DNA from 2 places in the Paraburkholderia sp. BL10I2N1 genome. Region 2 is predicted to be linked to the other one. Evidence: riboswitches for the same ligand, from Rfam matches in the RefSeq annotation. Region 2 holds a riboswitch; the other holds the start of a gene.
The links. A riboswitch is a leader RNA that binds a small molecule or an ion and turns the genes downstream of it on or off. The one in region 2 is predicted to bind cobalamin.

Region 1 (5,874 bases), on a different contig from region 2:
ACCGCGGCGTCGACGTCGGGGAAATTCACGTTCAGACACGTCGGTGCATGGTGCGAGACCGCGAGCAACTGGCGGATCACGCCGGGCGCGAGCGCGCGCGCCGTATCCCAGCGGACCTTCTCGCGGTCGCGGAAGGCCTGGCTCAATGCGATGGCGGGCAGGCCGAGCAGCAACCCGGTCATCGCCGCGCCGACGGTGCCGGAGAACATCGTCTCGACGCCGAGATTGGCGCCGCGATTGATGCCTGAAAGTACGACCGTTGGCGGCGCATTGACCATCAGATGACGCACGGCCATCACGACGCAATCGCCCGGCGTACCCACGACGCCGAAGCGCCGTTCGCCCTGCTGGGTCACGCGCAGCGGCGAATGCAGACTGATCGAATGCGACGTGCCGCTCTGATCGTGCTCAGGCGCGACAACCCAGACTTCGTCTGCAAGCTCGGCCGCGACGGCTTCGAGCACCGCAAGACCGGGCGCATCGATGCCGTCGTCGTTCGTCAACAGCACGCGGGGCACTTTGGATTCAGCGAGGGACATCGCGAGGTTCTCCTTTCGATCCGGACATCATGTCACGAGCGGATCATTATTCCAGAGATCGCGGCGTCCCCGGATCGAGAAATGTGCGGCTGACGCACAACGGGCCGGTTGCACGCCATTGCAGACGACTCGTGGATATCCACTGCCGACGCCTACCCGACCCGTTCCATCCGGTTCGGCCTGAAGCCCCTTCACGCTGTCACATCGCCCACGTCATACGTGTCCGCCACACAGGTGCGGTTGCGGCCGCGTTTCTTTGCCGCATACAGCGCCCGGTCCGCAGCCGCCACCAGTTCGCTTGCGGTTCCACCCTCGCACGGCCGCCGCGCCGCCACACCCACGCTGATCGTGACGATGCCTGCGCCGCTCGCCGCATGGGGAAGCTGCAGCGCCTCGATGCCCTGCCGGATGCGTTCGGCTACCAGCAACGCGTCCTGCTGGCCGGTTTCCTTCAGAACCAGTGCGAATTCTTCGCCGCCATAACGGGCCATCACATCGGCGGGCCGTCTTGCCAGGTTGGCGATTGCCTGCGCGATGGTGCGCAGGCAATCGTCGCCGCCCTGGTGTCCATAGTGGTCGTTATAGCTCTTGTAAGCGTCGACATCGACCATGATCACGGCCAGCGAGCGTTCGCTTTCCGTGCGTGCCTGCTGCTGCCATTGGAACCCCAGCTCACGGTCGAAGTGGCGCCGGTTGAAAAGCCCCGTCAGGCCGTCGCGGAACGCGAGTCCCTGCAGCTCGCTGCGTTCTTCCGCAAGGCGCTGATCCGCCACCTTGCGCTCGGTGATGTCGTGGGCCGTCGCTGTCAGTGCTTCGGGCTCGCCGGAAAACGGATCGATCACAGGTCGAAGATAGGTTTCCATCCACAGAATCCGGCCATCCGGGCGCGGGAAGCGGCTCACCTGGGAGGCCTCCGTCGCGTCACGTGCCAGCCGGCCGATGGTGGCGGCCAGCGCCTCGCGATCCTCGGGCAAGACAAGGTCCGGGTAATACACGCCTACGAGATCGTCGGGCGCCCATTTCATGACGGCCTTCGCGCGTGGCGAAACATAGGTGAGACGGCCATCGAGCGACATGCTCATGACGATGTCAGTCGCGTTCTCCGCCAGGATCCGGTAGCGGCGCTCACCCTCGCGCAGCAGCCCGACGAGGCGGTTGCGCAATGACTGGGTGACGCTGATCGGCAGCGCGATGCCCAACGCAGCGAGCAGGAACAGTTGCAGCGCGAAGATGCGCCCTTCCATGCTCTGATAATGAAACATCCAGAGCGGTCCCAAACCGCGCATCGTGAAAGTGACCGCAATCGCAAGGCATAGCAGCAAACCCAGCAGCACGCCGGCGAGATCGGCCTGAAACGCCAGCAGAACGATCGGCGGGAGCGCCCAGTAAAGCAGATGAAAACGGCTTTGCCCGAATACGCCCATGGTCACGACGCAGACCAGTAGCAACAGCAGCCCCGTCTTCCAGCGGCGCTCGGGGTGCAAGAGGCCCTTTACTTCGCCGGTCCAGAAGACCACCGCCGCCGGCGTAAAGAGGACGAGACTCAGCGCATCCGAAACGAACCAGTTGGCGAGGTTCGGCAACATATACCCGCTGAGTTGTCCGCGCAGCAAGGTTACGGCGACGAGCCCCGACAGGACGGGCGCAAGCAGGATGGCGCCAGCGAGAAAGCGGATGAGCTGCTTCGGACGGATCAGTTCGACGACCGACGAGATACGTGGCGCGAAGCTGAACGCCACCAGCACTTCGAGCATGTCGGCCGCAGTGTAGGAGGACGAGACCGCGAGACTCAGGCCGAGCAGATTGGCCGCGAGATTGCCCGCCAGCCCACCGGCAAACACCCAGGCCACCCGCCCCGGGCGCGCCACCATCATCTGCGCGAGCAGCACGGCGTTGGTCAGCCAGATTGGGGCGATTTCGCCGGCCATACTCTTGAGTGCCCCGCTCGCCATGCAGGTGAGCATCGTCGCCACGAACGCAAGCGACAGGGTCCAGAGCGGTCCGGCCCATCGGCGTGAACGCAATGACTCAGCAAACGCCTTAAACCCAGGAGTTGGCCCTTCGGATGACAGCCCCATTTCTTCGCTCTCTCTGGTTCTTTTTCTTGCAATCCGCGGAAATCCGCGGACGATACGCCAGCTTCGCTGGGGTCAGGATATTCCGGACATCGCCCCTAGACCCCATCGGGAGAAGCGGTAAACCGCCCTTACGAATCTGCTTATCGGCAGGTTGAGCCGGATCTTGAGACTTTCTTCATGCGACTCTCACATTAAAAGCAATTCAACCTTGGACTTGCGGGCACCAGCCGCGCGGGCGCGGACAATGTCCCGCACCATGGCAAGACGCCGAACGCAACCGTGGCGGCACGGTCGGGTTCGGCGTCAGAAACACGCGGATGGGATTGGGCTTGCTAAATGATGTGAAGAATACGGCTGCCGAGAGTTCCGGTGAAGCCGGCGCCTGCACGGCCAACCGCACGACTTGAGCAGCGATGCAGCCCGGGCGCCGGAAGCAGTCAGCCCGCTACTGCCAGGCCGACTTGCCAGCTGCACGCCCACCCTGCTGCGCGCGCTCACTGCGTTCGACCAGCCAGCCGAACAACAGGCCGATGGTCGTCCAGACGATCAACTGCATGCCGATGGCCGCAACGCGGAAGTGCCACAGCAGCGTCGCCGGAAAGGCATCGGGTACTTCGTTGATCGTCGGCAGAGCGATCTGCACCGCCGCGATGATCGCGACGTATACCAGGCCGCCCACGATCGCCGCATTCCACTGGCCGAAGCGCGCGACTGCGCGTCCTCGCACCTTCAGCGAGAACACCAGTGCGGCAATTGATATCGCGATCATCAGGAAGAACAGCCCGGTACGCTGGCCGATCGTTTCAGGGTCGCCGATCGATGGTGGATTGGCCGGGTACTTGAGATTCGGCACGATCACCAGCGCAATGAACGCCGCCGCCGCAAGCGCCGCCGACAACGCGCGCGGACCGAGCTTGCCGACCCGCCCGTACGCATACGCGAAGGTGAGCGAGAACAGGCCGCCGAGGGCCGCGCCATAGACCACCACGCCAGTCAGCAAGCCGAGACCCGCCTGCGTTTCACGGCTGACCAGTTCCGGCTCCGCCGCTTCGCCGCGTGCGGCGGCGGCTTTTTCTTCGAATGAAATAGCCTGATTGACGTGCGGTTCACCGGCCACCCGGGCGAATGCGAACGTGAGCAAGCCCGCGGCGATGCCTGCGAGCATCCCGCGCAATAACAGTTTGCCTACCATGAAGTTTCCCCGTTAGTGACAGGGGAAGCCGAGCAGATGGCGAGCGTCGTGAACGAACTCGTGCACGTACATGCCAGGAACCAGCGAAGTCGCGCCCTGTTCGGCGCCGACGAAATACAGTGCGAGCAACAGCAGCAAGCCGCCGAAGACCACCCACGGAAGCAGTTCGCGCAGGGGGATCGGTGTCGGTTGAGCAGTTGGCTCGAAAACGGTGTCAGTCATGACGGAACTCTCCAGGGGTTACGCGCCCCGATAGTCGAACAGGAAGGGATGACACGAAGCTCAGGTCTGGCTTTCGGCTTGTGGATGAACCGATTACAGTGGCGCGACCGCGCCGGGCTTACACCGGCTTCCTCGCTTCGGTGCCGTTATTCTACGCGCTAAACTTCGCTGCGCAGCGCGATGAATGGACAAAGCGCGCGGTACTTTCAACCAGAAGGACACAGGATGCAGACACGCCTGCTATTGATCAGTCACGCTGCAACGGCGGCGCTGCGCAGCGGACGGTTTCCCGCCGACGATCCGCTGGACGCGTGCGGTCTCGCCCAGGTCGCGGCATGCCGCGCGCGCGTGATGTCGCTGGCTGGTAAGACGGATGCGGTCTTCTGCAGCCCCGCGGCATGCGCGCGTGACACGGCTGAAGGGCTTGGATTCACCGCCGTCCCCGTCGAAGCGCTGGCCGACATGAACCCGGGGCAATGGCGTGGCAGGCGTCTTGCAGACGTCGCCAGCGAAGAAGCCGATGCGCTGGCGGCATGGGCTCGCGAGGCCGGGGCGGCGCCTCCCGATGGCGAGTCGTTCGCAGCGGTGCGCCTGCGCGTCGGCGGATGGCTCGATGCGCTCGAGCTGGATCACTCCTCCACGGCCGTCGCCGTCACGCATGCCGCCGTGATCCGGGCAGCGATCGTTCATGCGCTAGGTGCTTCACCCGAGTCGTTTGCGCGCATCGAAATTCCACCGCTTTCGGTCGTCGAATTGCGGTGTTCGATCCGCGGCGGGTGGACGTGGTGGGCCGCCCAGACGCAGTGAGCATCGTTGATGTCGCGGTCGTCGCAGCCTTGCGCGATCGGGATCAGAACCGGTGGCGGATACCGGCTGCGATCAGCAACTGGCTGCGGCTCGCTGAGGGATCGCGCTCGTTTTGATGACCGGCGGTACCCCTAACGACGGGCGCTGATACAGACCGGCACGAAAAGCCGACCTCGCAAGGGTCGGCTTTCTTGTTGGTGGCAGGGCTGGAGCATCCGCGCGACCTGTTGGCCGTCATTGCCTGGCAATTCTTGAAAGAACGTCTGAGGAATTACGGCTATTCTGGAAAGGGTACGCTTCCGGGGTGGTGAAGCAGTGCTTATTTATATAGGAGACTTAAAGATGCAGGAACAGCAGAAAAACGAAACGACGTACCTTTTTGTCACCATCGGTTCGCGCACCAGGCGCGGCGGGCGTGTCACCCGGGTAACGACCCAGGTGGAGACTAACGGACAGGGCCTCGCCCGTGTGGGCGATGTGGTCACCTACGACGACGGCAGCGCGGCCACCATCATTGACGGCGCAGGCTGTGCCGCTCTCTGTGAAGATAAGCCGCTCGCGCTGGTCGGTTCACGTCTGAGCAACGGCGACACGATCACGGAAACAATGCAGGATGAATGGGGCATCACGGTCCGCCATGGCGAACAGATTCCCGGCCTGTTTGATCCATCCTATACGATGCCCCCGACCGTTGCCACGCACGAAGGGGGCACCGATGCGTAAGGCAGCGGTACGGAACGGCGACCCGACGACAACGGGCGGTTTTGTCATTGGTTCCTCGACGAGGATTACCGATCACGGGAAAAAGGTCGCGCTGGATGGCGACGTGGCGACCTGCGGCAACTGCAAGGGGACCCACAGGATATTCGGAACGGGCAAGGGAATATCCGATAAGGGGCGCAACGTTGTTGTTGACGGCGATTCTGTACTTTGCCCGTGCGGGAAGAACTGGGTAATCGTCGGCAGCAATCCGGGATACTTTCTCAACACGGACCGGGGTTCGGCGGGCGCGAGCAACGCGGCGAGCGCGGCGCAA
Region 2 (5,874 bases):
CGACATGGCCTGTCGCGGGCGCAAGCAATCCGGCAAGCGCCGAGATCAGCGTCGTCTTGCCGGCACCGTTCGGTCCGGCGATGCACCAGACTTCACCGGCATAAAACGTGTGCGTGAAATCGTCGAGCAACGTGCGTGCGCCTGCACGCAACGTCACACATTGCGCACTAAGTGCAGGCGCATTGAGGGAAGGACGCGTCATCATCGCCGCCTGCGCAAGAGCATCCACAGGAAGACGGGCACGCCCGTCAACGCCGTAATCACGCCAACCGGCAATTGCGCCGGTGCGATCACGGTGCGCGCAACCAGATCGGCGCCCATCACGGCTACGCCTCCGGCAAGCGCGGCTGCGGGCAGCAGCATACGCTGGTCATTGCCGAAGCAAAGCCGCAGCATGTGCGGCACGACAAGGCCGACGAAGCCGATGGTGCCGCCCGTCGTGACGGCAGCGGCTGCTGCCAGCGAGGCCACGAGGTACACCCGCAAACGCAGCCGCATGACGGTGACGCCGAGCGCGTGCGCGGCCGCATCGCCGCGCAGCAGCACGTTCAGTTGCGGGGTAACAGGCACGATTGCGACGAGCCCGATCAGCACCGCGACAAGCGCGACCCATGGCGTGCCGCCGCCGTTCAGGTCGCCAGTGAGCCAGAACAGCATGCCGCGCAGACGGCTCTCCGGCGCGACGCTCAGCAGCAACGTGATGACCGCGCCCCAGCCCGCTGCAATCACGACGCCTGTCAGCAGCAAACGCGGCGATGTGTCCTGCGGCTCGCCTCGCCACAAGTCGTGACGTGCCAGCCCCAGCACAAGCAGGATCGACAGCAATGCGCCGGCAAATGCGCTGGCGTCGACGATCCACCATGCGCAACCCGCGATCATCGCGACAAGCGCGAAGCTGGCCGCGCCGCCCGACACGCCTAGCACGTACGGTTCGGCGAGCGGATTGCGCAGCAGCACCTGCAACAGGGCACCGGCAACGGCGAGCAATGCGCCGCACGCAAATCCGGCAAGCGCGCGCGGCAGGCGCAAGCTGCGGACGATTTCCCCCGCGAGGTCCGTCGATGCCAACGCGCTGCTGCCATGCCACGGCAGCAGCGCAGCCAGCACGCGCAGCGGAGACACGGGCACGCTGCCAAGCATGAGCGATGCGACAAACACGACGACCGCCAGCACGCCGAGCACGAGCCAGATCGTCGCGGCGCGCTTCGCGGTCATGCCGGCAACGGTACGCAGTGCGAGGCGACTCATGGGCGTGGTTTCAGAAGACACAATGGCTCAGTACACCATGCGCATCACTGCTGCTGCCAGCCGAGCGTGAGCCAGGCGCCGCGTCGTGGCGTGTTGTATGTGTAGGCCAGTTCATAGTCCTTGTCGAAGAGATTCTGGATCTGCGCCGCCACGTACCACGCCTTCGTGATGTTGTAGCGCGCGGACAGGTTCACTACACCATAGCCGCCGAGCGTGTTGCCGGTATCGTCGCGCTCGCCGCTTACGATCCACTCGCCGCCCACGCGCCATCCGGCAACGTCGCGGTTCACCGAGAGCGATGCGAAGCGGCGCGCGCGCCGATTCAGATCGGTGTTCGTGTCTTCGTCGACGGGATTCTGCAACGTCACCGAAGCACGCACGTCAGTCTTGCCCAGATGGCCGCTCCACGATCCTTCGAGCCCCTGCACCTTCGCCCGCCCGACGTTCTGCGCAACATACACGCCCGGCGTGACCTGTTGATACTCGATCAGGTTCGTATAGCGCGTCTGGAACGCGGTCAGTCGCAACACGCCCAGGGCATCCGATGCGTACTGCAACGCCGCTTCAATCGAATGACTGTGTTCAGGCTGGATCGACGGATTGCCGCTCCCCGGAAAGTACAGATCGTTGAAGGTCGGCGCGCGGAACGCATTCGACCAGCTTGCGGTCACCTTCCAGTGCTCGTTCAGATCGTGGCCATAGCCGAGATAGTAACTGTTCGCGCCGCCGAAATCGGAGTACTGGTCGCGCCGCACGTTGGCCTGGAACTGGCTTCGGCCGAAGCGCCCCGTATAGCCGATAAACCCGGAGTCCACGTGACGGGCGGGCGCGCCGTACTCATCCGAATCGAGGCTCTGGTCGAGATGCTCGTAGCCTGCCTTGACCTTCTGCTGCGACGCGAACGTGAAATCGTTCTGCCACGTGTACTGATTATTGTCGGTGTTGAAGTGGTCGGCATAAAGGCCGTTCAACGCCGTCGTGCTGCGATCGTTGCCCGTCGCGACGACGAAGTGCGTCGCCCACCAGTCGGTCACGCGACCGTCCGCGAATGCCGACGCCTGCTGAACCCTGCTGTACAGGTTGTTGAGATCGGTGGGCGCGCCGAATGGATCGTCGAAGCTGTTGTTTCCGTTCGACTGGAAATAGCGGATGCCCGCGTCCCACCTGTCGTTGAATGTGTGGCGCAGCGATGCCGAGATGCTTTCGTTCAGATAGCCATTGGCGTTCGGATTGACCGGCGCGAGCGCGGGATCGATCGACGAAAAGCCATCGTCTTTCGTCCGCGCGAGCGACAGGCTGAAGGTCGTCGCGCCGTCCCTGTCGAGCGCACCGTTCACGCCGGCCTGCTGGCTTTGCGTGTGATAGCTGCCGTAGCCGACGGAGAAATTGAAGCGCGGTGGATGATCGCCGCCGTCCTTCGTGAACACCTGCACCACGCCGCCAATCGCGCCGGAACCATACAGCGCCGACACATTGCCGTTCACCACTTCGACGTGATCGACCTGGTCGAGCGGGATCTGCTCGATCTGTGCGCTACCGAGGCTGACCGAATCGACACGCACACCATCTATCAACACGAGCGACTGCTGTGCCGAAGCGCCCCGCAGGAATAGACTCGAGGACGAACCCGGGCCGCCATTGCGCACGATCTGCGCGCCGGGCGCGAGCTGCAGCAAACCCGGCAGATCGCGCGCCGTGGTGTCGGCGATGTCCTGCTGGTCGAACCGCGTGGTCTGAGGGATCGCGTCGGCGAGCGGCTGCGCGCCGCGCTCCGCAGTCACCACGATCGGCGTGAGCGTGGTGCTGGCGGACTTCGTGGCGGGAGCGGCCGTTGTGCTGGAGGTTGCAATGTTGCCCGGCGCGACCGACGGCGCCGTATCCTGCGCGAGCGCAGGCGCTTCATCCGTGGTTGCGGGCAAGGCTTGCGCGCCGAGCGGCAAGCCGGCCACGGCGAGTAGTGCCGTGCCGGCGATGGGCGTGTACATCCGGTTGTTTCCTGTGGATAGCGTGCCCGGCCTGCTTCCCCGCGAGCCGGTGCGTAACAGGGCGGTCCGCCGGCGTGAAGCCACGCGGACGACGCCCCTCACTCTGGCCGGTATCCGGGCTGGCGACACATCGACCCGCCTTCCCACGCAAGAATTGCGCAGTGGCATTGCGCGCCTCGCCGGAGACGCGCCCAGGTCGACCTGCATGACATCATGCGGTCGCTTACCGTTGCGGGGGCAGCACAGGTTGGCTCGTCCTGGCGGACGCGGCTTCCTGTTTCCCGTTTAACTGCGCACGATGTGAAAACGCGCGCGGGCACCAAAGTGCCGCAAGTGTAGGAGGGGCTTCCTGGGGCGTCAAGAATGGTCGATTCCTGCAATTCGCGTGCGCACGTCGCGTGCAATGTGAGCAAAGTTTCCGCATGTCACAGGCACGAAACTCGCTCGAAACAGGCATAAAGCAGGTATAAAGCAGAGATGTTACGTCTCGAAACGAGACAATTGTCGGAAGCTGTCACATTCCGCGCTAAAATGCCGTGTCTTTAGAGGACGCAGCACATGCTCACCGAACTCGAAACACTCTCACAGAATATTGGCCGGCTGATCGAAATCAGCCAGCGTCATCACGAAGCGCGTCGCGCGCTTGAAAAGCAGCTCGCCGACGCTCGCGCAGAATGCGAGGCCGCGCGTGCCGAACTCGAGCAGATGCGCGAAGAGCGCAACGCGCTGCAAGCGGAGCGCGATTCGCTTTCATCGAAGATCGACGACGCCCAGGTGCGGCTGAACGCCATCCTCGAAAAACTCCCGCGTGCGAAAGCGCACGCCGAGCCGGACAATCAACTTGATCTGCTCGCGTCGTCGCAGCAGGAAGTCGAAACCGAAGCCGGCGGCGACGTCACCCGCCACGGAGAAAATGCATGACCACAAAGCAGATCGAAGTCTCGATCCTGGGCCAGCCCTATCGTCTCGCCTGTTCGTCGGAAACGGAAGCCGCACTGCTCGAAGCCGTTGCTCGCGTCGATGCGGAGATGTCGAAGATCCGTTCGACCAGCAACGTTCGCGGCCAGGATCGCATTGCCGTCATGGCTGCGCTGTCGCTGGCATCGGAACTGCTTAAGTTGCAGGCTAGCGTACGTCACGGAGAATCATTTCCCGCCGAGGAAATCCGGCGTACAATGCACTCAATGAACGAACAGCTGGGCGCGGTAATCCAGCAGTACGGTGTGCAGTAAAAGTTGTTCAGAGGCAGGCCATCTGGAACATTGGGCCCGCTTCGGATTCAGAGCAATTCGCGAGGTAACCTCAAGCGTCTGGATCCAGTCAGTTTTATCAGCTTCCCTGCCTGGTTCGCCAAGGTCATATATTCCTTGAACCAATGCCATGTGCACGGTTGCGGAAATTTGCAGCACGGGTGTGCGCGTCACTCTGTCTGATGTACCCGAAGTGCTGCTAACTGCGACCAATTCTGAACTCCCGGTTCAGGATGCCGGCCTAGCGGCTATGGCGGGGACCTATTCAACGGCATCGGACATTCGTCCGATGCCGTTTCCGTTTGTAGTGTTCCGTTCGTAGTTCCGCATCGCTAGCACCGCGTCACGCATTGCGCTTATCCTGTGTTCTTCTCAACGTTCAAATCGACTCATGCGCTACTGGCTAATGAAGTCCGAACCGGACGAAGCAAGCATCGACCACCTCGCCAAAGCCGCTCGGCACACCCTTCCCTGGACGGGCGTGCGCAACTATCAGGCGCGCAACTTCATGCGCGACATGATGCAGGTGGGCGACGGTGTTCTCTTCTATCATTCGAGTTGTCCAGAGCCAGGCATCGCCGGGATCGCAGAGGTATCGTCGACGGCCTACCCCGACCCCACCCAGTTCGATTCGAAAAGTCCGTACTACGATCCGAAATCGAGCCGCGAGACACCGCGCTGGATACTGGTCGACGTGGCCTTCAAGAAGAAGATCCCGTTGATTCCGCTCGCAAAGCTGCGCGAATATCCTGAACTTGCGGACATGCGTGTGCTTGCCAAAGGCAACCGGCTGTCCATCACGCCGGTCACTGAAACCGAATGGCGCTTCATTACAAAGCAACTCGCCTAGCGGCTGTGCGCGACATCGCGCGGCATCGCCTGGCCGGACCGTCGCGTAGAGGAACCAACCTGATCTTACAGACGCCTAACTGATCTGCAAGCACCGTGCCACTCCGATGCACGGTGCCTGCATCGCGACAGCCTCGGCGGGCGCCCGATTGGACTTCAACTGCCTCCCGCCCGATATGAGGCATCGCTTACAACCTGTTCGAAGAAGGAAGCAAACGATGACCAGAAAACACGCACTCGCCTTCGCTCTCGCTGTCGCGTCCGCGGCACCGCTCGCGTTGTCGCTGGCGCCAGCAACCGCCCGCGCGCAGACTATCGTGCAGAATCAGCCGTCGGGCGTGTTGTCGCTGTCGGCGCAGGCCAGCACGGAAGTGCCGCAGGATGTCGTCAACATCACGCTGTTCTATGAACAGGAATCGAGCGACCCAGACTCACTCACCAGCACGCTCAACGAGCGCGCTGACGCGGCTCTGCAAAAGGCCCGCGGTGTGGCTGGCGTCACCGCGCGCACCGGGGCGTTCTCGATCTTCCCGTCAACCGAT

Region 1: it holds a riboswitch for cobalamin, as region 2 does, so the genes downstream of both, B0G77_RS29785 (CbtB-domain containing protein) here and B0G77_RS00925 (TonB-dependent receptor) in region 2, are expected to answer to the same signal.

The regions. Positions count from the first base shown of each region.
Region 1 covers NZ_SNWA01000002.1:1,725,143-1,731,016, forward strand. Annotated here, with positions in the region: gene surE (5'/3'-nucleotidase SurE) at 1-539, opposite strand, end outside; gene B0G77_RS29775 (diguanylate cyclase) at 731-2,563, opposite strand; gene B0G77_RS29780 (CbtA family protein) at 3,063-3,809, opposite strand; gene B0G77_RS29785 (CbtB-domain containing protein) at 3,822-4,031, opposite strand; cobalamin riboswitch at 4,073-4,212, opposite strand; gene B0G77_RS29790 (histidine phosphatase family protein) at 4,257-4,838, shown strand; gene B0G77_RS29795 (PAAR domain-containing protein) at 5,181-5,561, shown strand; gene B0G77_RS44715 (PAAR domain-containing protein) at 5,554-5,874, shown strand, end outside.
Region 2 covers NZ_SNWA01000001.1:199,657-205,530, forward strand. Annotated here, with positions in the region: partial or broken gene B0G77_RS44005 (ABC transporter ATP-binding protein) at 1-205, opposite strand, end outside; gene B0G77_RS00920 (iron ABC transporter permease) at 202-1,248, opposite strand; gene B0G77_RS00925 (TonB-dependent receptor) at 1,293-3,233, opposite strand; cobalamin riboswitch at 3,321-3,572, opposite strand; gene B0G77_RS00930 (ATPase) at 3,792-4,154, shown strand; gene B0G77_RS00935 (cell division protein ZapA) at 4,151-4,465, shown strand; RNA gene ssrS (6S RNA) at 4,566-4,747, shown strand; gene B0G77_RS00945 (EVE domain-containing protein) at 4,875-5,333, shown strand; gene B0G77_RS00950 (SIMPL domain-containing protein) at 5,551-5,874, shown strand, end outside.